2 regions of the Microbulbifer sp. Q7 genome follow, and region 1 is predicted to be linked to the other one. Evidence: riboswitches for the same ligand, from Rfam matches in the RefSeq annotation. Region 1 holds a riboswitch; the other holds the start of a gene.
The links. Region 1 has a riboswitch for thiamine pyrophosphate ahead of AU182_RS14130 (TonB-dependent receptor). Riboswitches for the same ligand answer to the same signal wherever they lie in the genome.
Positions count from the first base shown of each region.

Region 2: another riboswitch for thiamine pyrophosphate. It lies ahead of thiC (phosphomethylpyrimidine synthase ThiC); the one in region 1 lies ahead of AU182_RS14130 (TonB-dependent receptor).

Region 1 is NZ_LROY01000002.1:2,010,572-2,017,826, forward strand. Features, by position in the region: gene AU182_RS14120 (acyltransferase family protein) at 1-228, shown strand, start outside; gene AU182_RS14125 (glutamine synthetase family protein) at 233-1,621, opposite strand; TPP riboswitch at 1,845-1,961, shown strand; gene AU182_RS14130 (TonB-dependent receptor) at 2,022-4,166, shown strand; gene AU182_RS14135 (YkoF family thiamine/hydroxymethylpyrimidine-binding protein) at 4,250-4,510, shown strand; gene pnuC (nicotinamide riboside transporter PnuC) at 4,514-5,152, shown strand; gene AU182_RS14145 (choline kinase family protein) at 5,149-6,042, shown strand; gene AU182_RS14150 (iron-containing alcohol dehydrogenase) at 6,031-7,197, opposite strand; gene AU182_RS14155 (hypothetical protein) at 7,243-7,255, opposite strand, start outside.
Region 2 is NZ_LROY01000002.1:435,851-443,105, reverse strand. Features, by position in the region: gene thiE (thiamine phosphate synthase) at 1-1,450, opposite strand, end outside; gene AU182_RS07565 (thiazole synthase) at 1,447-2,265, opposite strand; gene thiS (sulfur carrier protein ThiS) at 2,279-2,479, opposite strand; gene thiO (glycine oxidase ThiO) at 2,479-3,558, opposite strand; gene thiC (phosphomethylpyrimidine synthase ThiC) at 3,574-5,514, opposite strand; TPP riboswitch at 5,628-5,726, opposite strand; gene AU182_RS07545 (aldehyde dehydrogenase family protein) at 5,981-7,255, opposite strand, start outside.

The sequences.
Region 1 (7,255 bases):
GTAGCTGAACGCCATGGCGTCTATACACTGAACCCGCGAGAAATGATGTGCGACGACAACTGTCAAATCGCCATCGACGGCAAACTCCTTTACCGGGACGACGACCACCTGACGGTATTTGCGGCCCGCCAGCTGCTGCCAGCATTAGCCGAGCGGGCACCGCCGATCAAAGAACTGGGGCGCGTGCTTCTGTCAGAGCGGGACAGGCTCAGCCCTCCGCAGGGCTGAGCCTCTACACATTCAACAACAGGTGCTGGCGCTCCCAGGGGGAAATCTCCCGATGGAACAGGCGCATTTCCTCGTACTTCACTGCCGCATACAGCTGGCAGAATTCTTCACCCAGGGCCTGACGCAACTCGTCCGCATCGTCAAAGATCCGCAGCGCCTCGTCGAAGGTCAGCGGAATATAGAAATTATCTTCCTGCTCCTCATTGAGTTCCGACGCGGCCGGGGCACTGGGCTCGACACCGTTGATCATGCCGAGATAGCCACATACCAGACTGGCGGCAATCGCCAGATACGGGTTGGAATCCACCCCCACCACCCGGTTTTCCAGACGGCGATCCTGAGCGCCGGAATTGGGGACACGCAGCCCGGTGGCACGGTTGTCGTAGCCCCAGCCGATATTGGTGGGCGCACTGGAGTTCGCCTCGGATTCAAAACGTCGATAGGAGTTCACATTCGGGGCGATAAACGGCATCACTTCCCGCATATGCTTCTGGGTGCCGCCGATAAAATAGCGGAACAGGTCCGAAGCACTGCCGTCGTCCGCGGAGAACACGTTTTTGCCGGTCTCGATATCCACCACGCTCTGGTGAATATGCATGGCGCTACCGGGCTGGTCGCGCATAGGCTTGGCCATAAAGGTGGCGAACATGCCGTTTTTTAGTGCCGCCTCGCGGATGATGCGCTTGAAGTAAAACACCTGGTCCGCCAGCAGCAGCGGGTCGCCGTGGGTCAGGTTGAACTCCACCTGCCCGGCACCATCTTCCTGAATCACCGAATCGATATGCAGGCCGGCGGCCTCGGCAAATTCGTAAATGGTGTCGATCACCGGGCCGTACTCGTCGATCGCGGTCATGGAGTACGACTGCAGCGATGTACCCGAACGGCCGTTGCGTCCCACCGGCGGCTGGATCGGCTCATTGGGGTCCACGTTCGGACGGGTCAGGTAAAACTCCAGTTCCGGAGCCACAATCGGCTGCCAGCCGCGCTCCCGATACATGCCAATTACCCGCTTCAGCACATTGCGCGGCGCGCAGGGAATGGGGTTGCCGTCGAGATCCTGCAGGTCGTGAATGATCTGCAGCGCCGGGGTCTTCGCCCAGGGCACCGCCATGGCGGTGGACATGTCCGCGACCAGCGCCATATCACTTTCCGCCCACTGGTTTTCAATCGCCATCTCCACGTCCTGACCGGTAATGGTCTGGTAGAAAATGGAGATGGGCAGGAAAATCGGTGCATCCGGCGAGAACTTGTTCAGCGGCATCGCTTTGCCGCGGGACATACCGTTCAGATCCGGGACTATGCACTCCACCTCGTCCAGACGGCGCCCGTTCAGGTACGCGAGGAAGGCTTCGGGCAGGGTTTCCAGCCAGGAATTTGCATCGGGCTGACTCATACAGGCTCCAGTACATTGGATAAGAGTCCGCAGTGTAAAGGAATCTGCCGCCTAGCAAATCCAGCCAGCTAAAAAAAACCGTTGTGTGATAAAGACCTGGCACAGCCAGTACCGTCATGCCCGCTGCAACCATCACAACGAATCGGCTCTGCCCACCAGCCAGATAACCCGCGCGGCCCCGCCGCAGTTCCTGTGCCAACGTATATCTGATAGCATCGCGCCGGTAAAACCTAAGGGGTGGCAAATGCCTGAGATGCTGCCGGTTCCAAACGACCCGGCCCCGCAAACCCTTGAACCTGATCCGGCTAATACCGGCGTAGGAATAGGTAGTCCTCCAGCTCTCCTCTTCACGTCGCGCACCGGGTCTCTCACCGACATCACTGACATCACTGAGAGAGCCATGAATATCGATAACCGCAGCAAATCCAATATCCAACCGCTTGCCCGGGCGATCGGCCTTGCCGTCGCAATGACCAGCAGTGCCACTCTGGCCGAAACCGCCCTCGAGGAGGTGGTAGTTACCGGCCAGCTGCGCGCGGCCGGCCAGTTCGATACTCCCACCAGTGTCAGCGTGCTGGATGCCAGCGCCATCGAAACCCGCGGCGCCACCAACCTGGAGCAACTGCTGAACCTGGCCCCGAACGTGAACTTCTCCAGCGGTGCCTCCCGGGGCCGCTTTGTGCAGATTCGCGGTATTGGTGAGCGCAGCCAGTTTATCGACCCGGTCAATCCCTCCGTGGGCCTGATCGTCGACGGTATCGACTTTACCGGCCTGGGCCTCGCCGCCAGCACCCTCGACATGCAGCAGGTAGAAATCCTGCGCGGCCCCCAGGGCACGGTATACGGTGCGAACGCCCTGGCCGGTCTGGTCAGCATGACCAGTCACGCGCCGACCGCCGAGAACTATACAAAAGTCTCCGCAGAAGCCGCCCGCTACGGCTCCCACACCCTGTCCGCCGTCACCAGCGGCCCGCTGTCCGAGCAGCTGGGCTACCGCTTCGCGGTCCAGAACCAGCAGTCTGACGGCTACGTGCACAACCGTTACCTGAACCGCAAAGACACCAACAACATCGACGAGACCGTGGCGCGCGGCAAGTTGCGCTATCAGGCCAGCGATGACCTGCAGCTGGATTTCACCCTGCTTTACCTGGATGCGGACAACGGCTACGACGCCTTTAGTTTCGACAACTCCCGCAATACCCTCTCCGACCAGCCCGGCTGGGACCGCCAGCAAACCCTCGCCGGCGCGGTCAGCACAACCTGGAGTGGCAGCCCGCTGTTCACCGTCAAGTCTGTACTGAGCGCCGCCAGTTCCGACACCGAATACGGCTACGACGAAGACTGGACCTACGTGGGCTTCCACCCCTGGGAATACAGCTCCACCGATAACTACCAGCGCGAGCGCGACAACCTGAGTGCCGACGTGCGCCTGGTCTCCACCGACGAGAGCCGCCTGTTCGGTGGCAGCACCGACTGGGTGGCCGGGGTATATTTACGCACCGAAGAAGAAGGGCTCGAACGCAACGCCAGTTTCACCAGTCAGTTCGACACCGACAATGCCGCGCTTTACGGGCAGTTGAATACCGCCCTGGGCGCGCGCGTTGAACTGATTACCGGCCTGCGCCTGGAGCAGCGCCGCGCGGACTACAGTGACAATCTGCAGGTGGCCAATCGCAACGACGAAAGCCTGTGGGGTGGCAATATCACCCTGCAATTCAGCGCGACCGACAGCACCATGCTCTACGGCACCCTGTCGCGCGGCTACAAGGCGGGTGGTGTGAACGGACGGATTATCTCGGCGTCCGCGAACAACCCTGCCATCGGGGAAGATACCTACCTGTTCGACACCGAAAGCATGCTGAACTACGAGCTGGGCATAAAAGGCGACTGGCTGGAAAACCGATTGCAGGCGCAGCTGGCGGCCTTTTATCAGGACCGCAGCGACGTCCAGGCCAAACAGTCCATCTTCAACCCGGACGATTTCTCCTTCGACGACTACCTGACCAACGCCGCGGGTGGATACAGCAGCGGTATCGAAGCCGAGTTCCAGTTCCAGGCATCCGAAGCCCTGCAGCTATTCGCCACCTTCGGCTGGCTGAACGCCGAGTTCGATGATTTCGTTACCGCCGCACATGTGGATGCACGGGATGACTCCACCGGTGAAGCGCTTCCGCCGGTAAACCTCGACGGCCGCGACCTGGCCCACGCGCCGAATTACCAGTTCTTTACCGGTGCGGAATACGCGCTGAGCAGCAACCTCACGGCGCGCGTGGAACTGGAGGGCAAGGACGACTTCTATTTTTCCAACAGCCACAACGAGAAGTCCACCGCCTACGAGCTGGTCAATGCGAAGCTGACCTACCGCGAGGACCGCTGGCATGTCTCCCTGTGGGGCAGAAACCTCACCGATGAGTTGGTGTACACCCGCGGCTTCTATTTCAGCAACCAGTTTGGCAACAACCCGGCCAATGGCTACGCGCCGGAAGCCTACTACCAGCTGGGTGAACCACGCACGGCGGGCATCTCCGGCAGCTATACATTTTGATGTAATGAACTTGCGGTGAAGGTGCCGGTAGCGGCACCGCCCCGATTCAGATAAATACCACTCGCGAAAACAGGTCCCTTGATATGCAACTCTCCGTAGAAATCAGCATGTACCCGCTGAAAGACGAGTACATTCCGGCCATCAAGGATTTTATCCAGCGGCTGAACGAACAGCCGCAACTACAGGTGATCTCTAACACCATGAGCACCCAGGTATTTGGTGATTACGATGTGGTAATGGATGTGCTGAAAGCGGAAATGCGCAAGTCCTGGGAGCAGTTCGGGCGCGCGATTTTCGTGTGCAAATTTATCGACGGCGACCTGAACCCGAATATCGGACTCTGATCCATGCTCAGCCCGGAAATCCACGAAGCCATCGCCAGCGCCTACGCGGCCATGACCCTGTGGGAAGTGGCGGCGGTGCTGTTGGCGCTCGCCTACCTGCTACTGGCCATGCGGGAAAACATCCTGTGCTGGTACGCCGCCTTCGCCAGCACCGCAATTTACCTGTTCCTGTTCTGGGATGTCAGTTTGCTGATGGAATCCGCCCTGCAGATTTTTTATCTGCTGATGGCCATCTATGGCTGGTGGCAGTGGCGACATCGGAAGAGTGACGGCAAAACACTGCATATTCACCGCTGGTCGGCCACCATGCACCTGAGCGCCTTCGCCGCCATCGGTGTGCTTACCCTGGTGTTCGGCTACCTGCTCGACCAATACACCAGTGCCGTGCTGCCCTACCTGGATTCATTCACGACCTGGGGCGCCGTGGTTACCACCTATATGGTGACCCGCAAGGTACTGGAGAACTGGCTCTACTGGATTGTCATCGATGGCGCCGCCATCTATCTGTACATTGACCGCGAACTCTATCTCACCGCCCTGCTGTTTGTGCTGTATGTGGTTCTGGTGATTATCGGCTTTATACAGTGGTACCGGCTGTACCAGCAACAACACGACGCTCAGGAGCAGGCAGTTACCGCATGAGGGCGGAGGCAGAGCGACTGCTCGCCACAGAGTGGCGCCACTGGAGCGATACCCCAGCGCAATGTATTAAGGCGCTGGAGGGCGGGCTGACCAACACGAGTTTTTTGATTGACGCCAGCGGACAAAAAATGGTGCTGCGTATCAACGCAGCGAACTCCGACGCCCTGGACCTGAATCGGGCGGCTGAAGCAAACGCGCTGCGACTGGCAAGTGATCAGAATCTGTGTGCCCCATTGATCTACGTCGACGCGGATTATCGCTTCATCGTCACGGGTTTTATCGAGGGAAATCAGCTCGAACTCTCTCAATCCACACACATTGCCGAGCTCGCGCAATTTCTGCGGCAGATTCACCGGCTACCGACGATTCCAACCCAGTTGAACATCGCCAGCAAGGCCCACCAGTACTGGCAGTCTATCGCCCAAAATTCTGCCTTTTTTCTTGAGCTTTCCAGGCTGCACCAATGCATGCAACCACTGCTCGAGCAAACCCACGCGCAGCCCAACAGCAGGTGCCTCTGCCACAACGATTTACTGCCCGCCAACCTGTTTATGGATCATAGCGGACATATTAAGGCGATTGACTGGGAGTACGCCGCCACCGGCGATCCGTTTTTCGATCTCGCAACAATTGTGCAAGGTTACGCTCTTAACCTGTCGCGTCAGCGCTTACTACTCTGTGAATATTTGCAGCGCCCGCCAACCCACGCGGAACTTTCCAGGCTGAACCACTGGCAGAAAATTTATCGCTACCTGTCAGTACTCTGGTATGCGCTGCAATCTGAGCAGCCCGGCTTTTCGCGCACACACAGGCTGGCCGTTCAGCAGGAAATATCGAATCTGCAGGCAAGTTTCGACAGACCTTCTCACCCAAACACGTCATTCGATTGAGCCCCGGCAGGCCGCGATAAACACTTCCCGATACTTATCCGCTGAAAATGGCAACGGATTACTCGCAGCCGAAGGGTCCTGCACAGCCATTTGCGCGACCCGATCGGCGTCTTCTTCGTCGATGCCGATTTCCCCTAGGCTGTGGGGAATACCCAGGTCGCGCCGCAGGAATAGAACCCAGTCCAGCACGCCCTGGTAGCCGGCGCTGGGCAGTGCCAGGTAACGGGACAGCCGGCTCATGGGTTCTTCGATGGCCACGCGATTGGCGGCCAGCACGTAGGGCATCAGGATGGCATTGAGCAGCCCGTGGTGCTTGTCAAACAGTGCACCGAGCGGATGGGCCAGCGCGTGCATGGCACCGAGCCCACGCTGAAACGCGGTGGCACCCATGCTGGAGGCCACCAGCATTTGCATGCGGGCCTCGAGGTCGTTGCCGTCGGCCACCGCCCGCGGCAGATACACGTGGATCAGGCGCATGGCCTCCAGCGCGATTGCTTCTGCCATGGGGTGGAAATTGTTCGCACAGAAGGCTTCAAGATTATGCGACAGCGCATCCATGCCAGTGGCTGCGGTGATCGGGGCCGGCAACCCGAGGGTGAGTTCCGGGTCGAGCAGCACGATGGCCGGCAGCATGCGCGGGTGGAAAATGATTTTCTTCAGTCTGGCCTGTTCGTCGGTAATTACCGAGGAGCGACCCACTTCAGAGCCGGTTCCGGCGGTGGTAGGCACGGCAATCACCGGCACCATCCCCTGGGCATTTACCTTGAGGTAATTGTCCCCCACATCCTCAAATGCCCAGATGGGGTGTGTCTGCCCCACCATCAAGGCAATGGCCTTTCCCGCATCCAATGCAGAACCGCCCCCCAGTGCGATCACGCCATCACAACCGTGCGCCTTGAAGGTAGCGACCCCATCGCTCACATTGGTGCCGGTGGGGTTCCCCTTGATCTCGCTGAATACCGTCAGCGGTAACCCGGCCACCAGACAGTTTTCCACAATGCCCTGAAGCATCGGCAGCGCCGCCAGGCCCGGGTCGGTAACCAGCAGAGGCGTGGCCATGCCCATCTCCCGGCACAAGTGCGGCAACTCACTAATGCGACCGGGACCGACACGCATGGCGGTGGGGTAATTCCAGTTGGTGAAATAGTTACCCATTTATATGGACTCTTTCAGATTTCGCTGTGCGAACAATTCCGCGGATTACTGGCGTGTT
Region 2 (7,255 bases), 1.6 Mb from region 1:
CCACTACCGGCGCACGCCGCAGATTGATACCACCAATGGCCACCAACGGGTAGTCCGGCAGCAGCGCGGCCATACGCGCAAGCTTCTGTGGCCCCTGTAACTGGCCGCTCATATCCTTGGTACTGGTGGCATAGATAGCTCCGATGGCCAGGTAGCTCGGACGGAACTGGTAGGCATAGAGCAATTCAAAGAAGCCGTGGGTGCTGATGCCGAGCTTCAGGCCTGCCTGTTGAATCGCCTGCAAATTCGCCATCTGCAGATCTTCCTGACCGAGATGCACGCCATAAGCCCCGCTCTCGATTGCCAGTTGCCAGTGGTCATTGATAAACAGACGCAGGTGGTAGCGGCGGCCAATGGCCACTGCGCGCTCAATCTGTTCCCGCAGGTCAGTGTCCGGATGCTTGATACGCAGCTGCAGGGTGCGTACGCCTTCCTCTGCCAGCTTTTCAATCCAGTCCACGCTATCCACCACCGGGTAGAGGCCGAGCCGGGTCGAATCCGGCTGCGCAAACTCCGCAGCAAAATTGGCCGCCGCCGATTCGGTGAAGGTGCCAAACGGTTTTGCCCGCTCACTGCCGGTGAGTAACACTTCAGGGAAGTCCTTTAGCGCATCCGGCCAGCCGCAGTGCCCCACCGGGCCTGGGCCTGCGCCAATATGATCGCTATTGCCGAGGCGCAAACCGCGCCGTACATAGGCATTGGCCACAACACAGGCATCCTTGAGCGGATAGCCTAGGGCCAGCAATGCCGCTATCGCAGAGGACAAAGTACAGCCGGTACCGTGAGCGTTGCGGGTATCGACTCTTTTACCGATCAACCAGTCATCGCTTGCGCGCTCACCATGACCGGTACATAACAGGTCGGAGGTTGTACCCGGCTCGATCTCGAAGTGGCCCCCGGTAACCAGTAGTGCCGTATCGTGGTTGCTCCGTACGCTGCGCGCCGCCTTGAGTATGGTCTCGGCACTGTCAACGTGAGTCCGCGCCAGCCACGCCAGCTCAACGCTGTTGGGCGTAATCAGATTGCACAGGGGCAACAAGTCTGTCAGCACCGCAACGCCGGTACTGTCTTCGGTCAGCTGTGCGCCGCTGGTGGCCACGGCGACCGGATCGTAGACCACGGGAATACGATTACCAGCGGATTCCAGCGTGCGCAGAAAGTTTGCTACCAACCGCACCTGCCCGGCGTTTGCCAGCAGGCCGATTTTGATCGCTGCCGGCTTGAGATCGACGAGCAATGCGTCTAGTTGCGATTGCAGCACCTCATCGGAAACCGCATTAACGGCCGGCACCCCGAGGGTATTCTGTGCGGTGTTGGCGGTGATGACACTGCAACCGTGCACACCCAGGTCATGCATGGTGAGCAGGTCTGCCTGAATACCGGCACCACCACCGGAATCACTGCCGGCGATGGTCCAGACGATCGGCCGTTGCTGTTCTGTTGCGCTCATGCTTTTTCGCCTTCCTTGCTGGCGCTCACGGTCTGCTGCCAGAACGGCATATCCAGTGTGGGCGTGCTGGGGCTGGCGGTCTGGCGTTTGCGCATCAGGCCGGCATTCCGCGCGGCGCGTCCAGATTCCACCGCCAGTTTGAAGGACTCCGCCATCAGCACCGGGTTCTGGGCTCTGGCGATTGCCGTATTGAGCAACACTGCATCGAAGCCCATCTCCATGGCTTCACAGGCCTGGGACGGTGCACCGATACCGGCGTCGACAATCAGCGGGGTATCCGGCAGACGCTCACGCAGGGTCTGCAGGTTGTACTTGTTCATCAATCCGCGGCCGGTCCCGATGGGCGAGCCCCAGGGCATCAGTACTTCGCAACCCACGTCCAGCAGTTTGCGGCATACCACCAGATCATCGGTGCAGTATGGCAAAACCTTGAAGCCGCGCCCGACCAATTCCCGCGCGGCTTCCACCAGACCGTAGGGGTCGGGCTGCAAGTTGTAGTCATCGCCGATCACTTCAAGCTTGAGCCAGTCGGTGCGAAAAATTTCCCGGCTCATTTCCGCCAGTGCGATGACTTCTTTTGGGGTCTTGCAACCTGCGGTATTGGGAAGCAGCTGGCAACCGGACTCCTGAATATAATCCCAGATCATTTTTCCCTGCTGCTGTGCGGGACTCTGGCGACGCAGGGACAGGGTGATGATTTCCGCACCGGAGGCGGCGACGGACTCGCGCATAATCGCCGGCGACGGATAGAGCGCGGTGCCCACCAGCAGGCGACTGTCGAATTCCTTGTCGTAGAGTTTCAGTTTATCGTTCATGTCTTCTCTCCGCTCAGCCTCCTACCACCGGTGCCACGATATCCAGGCAGTCACCGGCACTCAGTAAAGTGTGCGGGTAATTCCCGCGCGGGACGAAATCACCGTTTAGCGCCACGGCGAAGGTTTCGCCGCGGTAGCCGAGCTGTTGCAGCAATTCCGACAATGATTTTTCATTCTCAATATGGGTTTCTTCGCCGTTGACCAGTAGTCGCATCAGGTCACCTGTTGTGTGGTTTGGGTTAATCGGGAAACTTCGATTTCAGCCTGTGCCACTAACGTCGGTGCCAGTAGATAGCCGTGGCGGAAAAGGCCGTTAATGCGCATCAGTCCGGGTTCACTCTCCACTGCCGGCAGGTTGTCCATGGTGGCTGGGCGGCAGTTGACGCGTGTTTCGATAACGCGCGCTTCGGCGAAGGCCGGATGGATCGAATAAAGCGCGCTGGAGAGTTCCATGGTGGAGCGGAGCGAAATTGGACTCAAATCTTCGCTTTCAATTTCAGTGGCGCCAATGACGGTCTGGTTGTTGGCTCTGGGCACGGCGTAGAGTTGGTACCGGGGGTGCAACAGGCGCACGGGGCGGTTGAGTTGCACTTCGGGGGTTTCTACCACCATGACTTCGCCACGGACACCGCGCAGTCCACTGATCTGCTTCTTGGCGCCTAGGCCGCGGGTGTCGATGACGAGATCAAACGACTCTGTGCCATGCGCGCTGTGTACTGTTCCGGGGGCGCACTCTGCCGGGGTGTTTTCGTGCAGCTGTACCCGGTTTTGCCTGAGTGCCTGCAACAGCACGGGGAGCAGCTTGCGATTGTCGATGTCGGCTTCGCTGGCGAGGAACAGGCCGTGATCGAAGCGTTCGAGTTCGGGTTCCAGATGTCGCAGGGAGTTATTGTCCAGCCATTGCAGTTGCTCGCGGTTTTCTGAGCCTAGCTTTGCGTCGAGTTCCTGTTGGAATTGCAGGAGTTCGTTGCGGTCTTGTGGGTGGGCGATAAGGATGCTGCCCTTCTCGCGGTAATCGACGTTGGTGCCGGTCACTTGTTCCAGTCGGCTTACCCAGCTTGGCCAGAGTTGCAGGCTTTGCATGCCCAGTTGGTAGATGGGAAGTGGACAGTGGAACAGTTCGGACAGAGGCGAGATCATTCCGGCGGCGGTATGGCAGGCGCCCGCAGGTTTTTCCAGGCTACCGGATTCGAACAGGGATACTTGCTGGCCTTTTTCAGACAAACGCCAGGCTAGAAGGCGGCCCATCAGGCCGGCTCCCGCTACTGCGATATTCAGTTTCCGCTCTGCCACGTCGGTATTCCAAGGTTAACCCTTGTGGTAAATCTCTGCGCCTAGTTCTTTGAACTTGATGGACATTTCTTCCATTCCTTTGTTGGCTTCTGCTTCCTGTTTTGCTGCCTCTAATTTTTTGGAATAGTCGCGGACATCTTGGGTAATTTTCATTGAGCAGAATTTCGGGCCGCACATGGAGCAGAAGTGGGCGACCTTGCCGGATTCTTTGGGCAGGGTTTCATCGTGATACATGCGCGCGCGTTCGGGGTCGAGACCGAGATTGAACTGGTCTTCCCAGCGGAATTCAAAGCGAGCCTTGGAGAGGGCGTTGTCTCGCATCTGCGCCCTTGGGTGCCCTTTGGCGAGGTCGGCGGCGTGGGCGGCGATTTTGTAGGCCATGAGGCCTTCTTTTACGTCTTCTTTGTTGGGCAGGCCGAGGTGTTCTTTGGGTGTGACATAGCACAGCATGGCACAGCCCATGCTCCCGATCATGGCGGCGCCGATGCCGGAGGTGATGTGGTCGTAGCCGGGGGCGATGTCGGTGGTCAGGGGGCCGAGGGTATAGAAGGGGGCCCCGTGGCAGTGTTCCAGTTGCTCGTCCATGTTCTCCCGGATTTTGTGCATGGGCACATGGCCGGGGCCTTCGATCATGGTCTGTACGTCGTGTTTCCAGGCGATTTCGGTGAGTTCACCGAGGGTGCGTAATTCACCGAACTGGGCTTCGTCGTTGGCATCGGCGATACAGCCGGGGCGCAGGCCGTCGCCCAATGAGAAGCTGACGTCGTAAGCTTTTAAGATTTCACAAATATCCTCGAAGTGGGTGTAGAGGAAGTTTTCCTTGTGGTGTGCGAGGCACCACTTGGCCATGATGGAGCCGCCGCGGGAGACGATGCCGGTAACGCGCTTGGCGGTGAGCGGTACGTAGCGCAGAAGCACGCCGGCGTGGATGGTGAAGTAGTCGACGCCCTGCTCTGCCTGCTCGATCAGGGTATCGCGGAAGACTGCCCAATTGAGGTCCTCGGCAACGCCGTCAACTTTTTCCAGGGCCTGGTAAATGGGTACGGTGCCGATGGGAACGGGGCTGTTGCGCAGGATCCACTCGCGGGTTTCGTGGATGTTCTGGCCAGTGGAAAGGTCCATGACGGTGTCGCCGCCCCATTTGATGGACCACACCAGTTTCTCCACTTCTTCTTCGATGGAAGAGGTGACCGCGGAGTTGCCGATGTTGGAATTCACTTTACACAGGAAGTTGCGGCCGATGATCATCGGTTCCAGCTCTGTGTGGTTGATGTTGGCGGGAATAATGGCGCGGCCTTCGGCCACTTCGCGGCGGACGAATTCCGGGGTAATTTGCGGTGGAATATAAATGCCGGTACGGGCTTTTTTATAATCTGCTTCGCTCAGTTGTGCGGCAAGATCGGCACGCCCCATGTTTTCGCGGATGGCGATAAATTCCATCTCCGGGGTGATGATGCCCTGACGGGCATAGTGCATCTGGGTGACGTTTTTGCCAGCTTTTGCTTTGCGGGGCGCGGGCAGGTTGTCAAAGCGGATATGGTCGAGGCCCTGATCGGCCATGCGTTTCTGGCTGTAAGCGGCCTGACGGGTGTCGAGAATTTCGGTGTCGCCACGGGCTTCGATCCACTGCTGGCGCAGTTTGGGTAGGCCGTTGCGAATATCGGGTGTGTACCCCGGGTCAGAGTAAGGCCCTGCGGTGTCATATACCCGCAGGGGTTCGTTGGGTTCGAACACGGGGTTTTGTTCGTCGCCGCCGACGAGGCTCTGGCCGAGGCAAATTTCACGCACACCGACTTTTACGCCGGAATGTTCGCCTTGTAGGTAGACTTTGCGGGAGTTGGGAAATTGCTGAGCGGTTAGATTATCGAGGAATTGTTTGGCACTTTGCTGCTGTGCTGCGCGACTTTTTTTATCGGCGTTGCTCTCGATATTCTTCGGTTCGGCGATTTGAGACATGCTGACCCCTTACGTCGTTGCGGACGTTCCTTGGATGGTATCCGTGAGTGGATTGCCGGGGTACAGGTGGGGAGAGCGGGTTTCGGACGCAAAAATTCAACGTACGAAAAATAGCGATTTCAGATCTTGTTCCCTACGCGGGGGTTACCCCGATCAGGTTCAACGGATCTCGCAACAGCGATCTCAGCCCGAAGGCACTCCGACAAGTTGGAGCGGAGTATAGTAGCAATGTGACCGGCGGGACAAGTCTCTGGGATATTTTGGCGTTAGCCTGGTTCTGTGGTAGTGAATACTTCGTAGGTCTTACGGTGGCGGCCGGGCACCGGGTGAAAGGTTTCAGGACCGAGCTAGGCGCCCCCCTTCAACCCATCCCTGGGCGCTGCGGCGGCGACGTCCTGTCGCCGACGCTCCTGAAACCTTCCACCCAGCACCCGGCCTTATCTTCTGGCTGTGTACTTCGTAGCGATTAGATCACCAGTGTTTTCTGGTAACTCATTTCACGAATGGCGTAGCGCACCCCTTCCCTACCGACACCACTTTCCTTTACCCCGCCGAACGGGAAATGTTCCGCGCGGAAGCCGGGGCCGTCGTTGACGGCGAGCAGGCCTACATCCAACTGATTGTAGAGACGTTTGGCGAGGGCAAGGTTCTGGGTAAATACGCCGGCCTGCAGGCCAAAGGGAGAGTTATTGATCAGGGAAACCAGTTCTGCTTCGTCGTCGAACTTGCGCAGCGGCACCACGGGGCCAAAGGTTTCTTCCGCGACCAGTTCGGCGTCGTCGGCGACGTTGTCGAGGATGGTTGGCCAGAGAATATTTCCTTCACGTTTGTCGCCGTAAAGCACGTTTGCTCCACCCTGTACGGCAGATTCGATGCGCCCTGCCACCTCGTCGGCAGCGGCGGTGTGGATCAGGGGACCGACGAAGGTGTCGTCTTGCGTCGGGTCGCCGACTTTGAGTCTGGCGGTAGCGGCCACGAGTTTTTCGGCAAAGGCGTCAAACACGGCAGTGTGTACAAACAGGCGCTTCGCCGCGGTACAGCGCTGGCCGGCGGTGGCAAAACGTTGGTTGATGGTGGCCGTTACTGCGGCATCGAGGTCGGCGTCGGGCATGACGATGAGCGGGTCGTTGCCACCGAGTTCGAACAGCATTTTTTTGTAGCCGGCGTTCCGCGCGATGGCATTGGCGGCGGCGGTGCCGCCGGTGAAGTTGATGGCCTGGATTTCCCGGTGGGAGACGGCGTAGCTGGTGGCTTCGATGTCCGGAATCAGCATTTGCACTACGGATTTGTCCATGCCTGCGGCGTGGCAGAGTTCGACCAATAATTCAGCCGAGCGTTTGTTTTGTGGGCCGGGTTTAAACAGGATGGTGTTGCCGGCGGCAAACGCTGGGCCGATTTTGTGTACCGCGATGTTAATTGGGAAGTTGAATGGGGTAATACACAAAACCGTGCCCAGCGGCTTCCATAGGACTATGCCGATTTTTTCGCGCATGGGCGGGAAGGCATCGGAGTCGAGGGCTTCGCCATTCATGTTGCGCGCTTCGATGGCGCTGGCCAGTGCGGTGTTGTAGGCGCGGTCGATTTCTACGTGACTGTCACTGATGGTTTTGCCCGTCTCTTCGGTGATCAGGCGAGCCAGGTCTTCCTTGCGCTCCAGGATGAGCTGGGCGAGCCTCATCAGGATATTGGAGCGCTCGAACGCAGGGGTCGCCTGCTGGATTTTACGTCCAGCAACCAGATT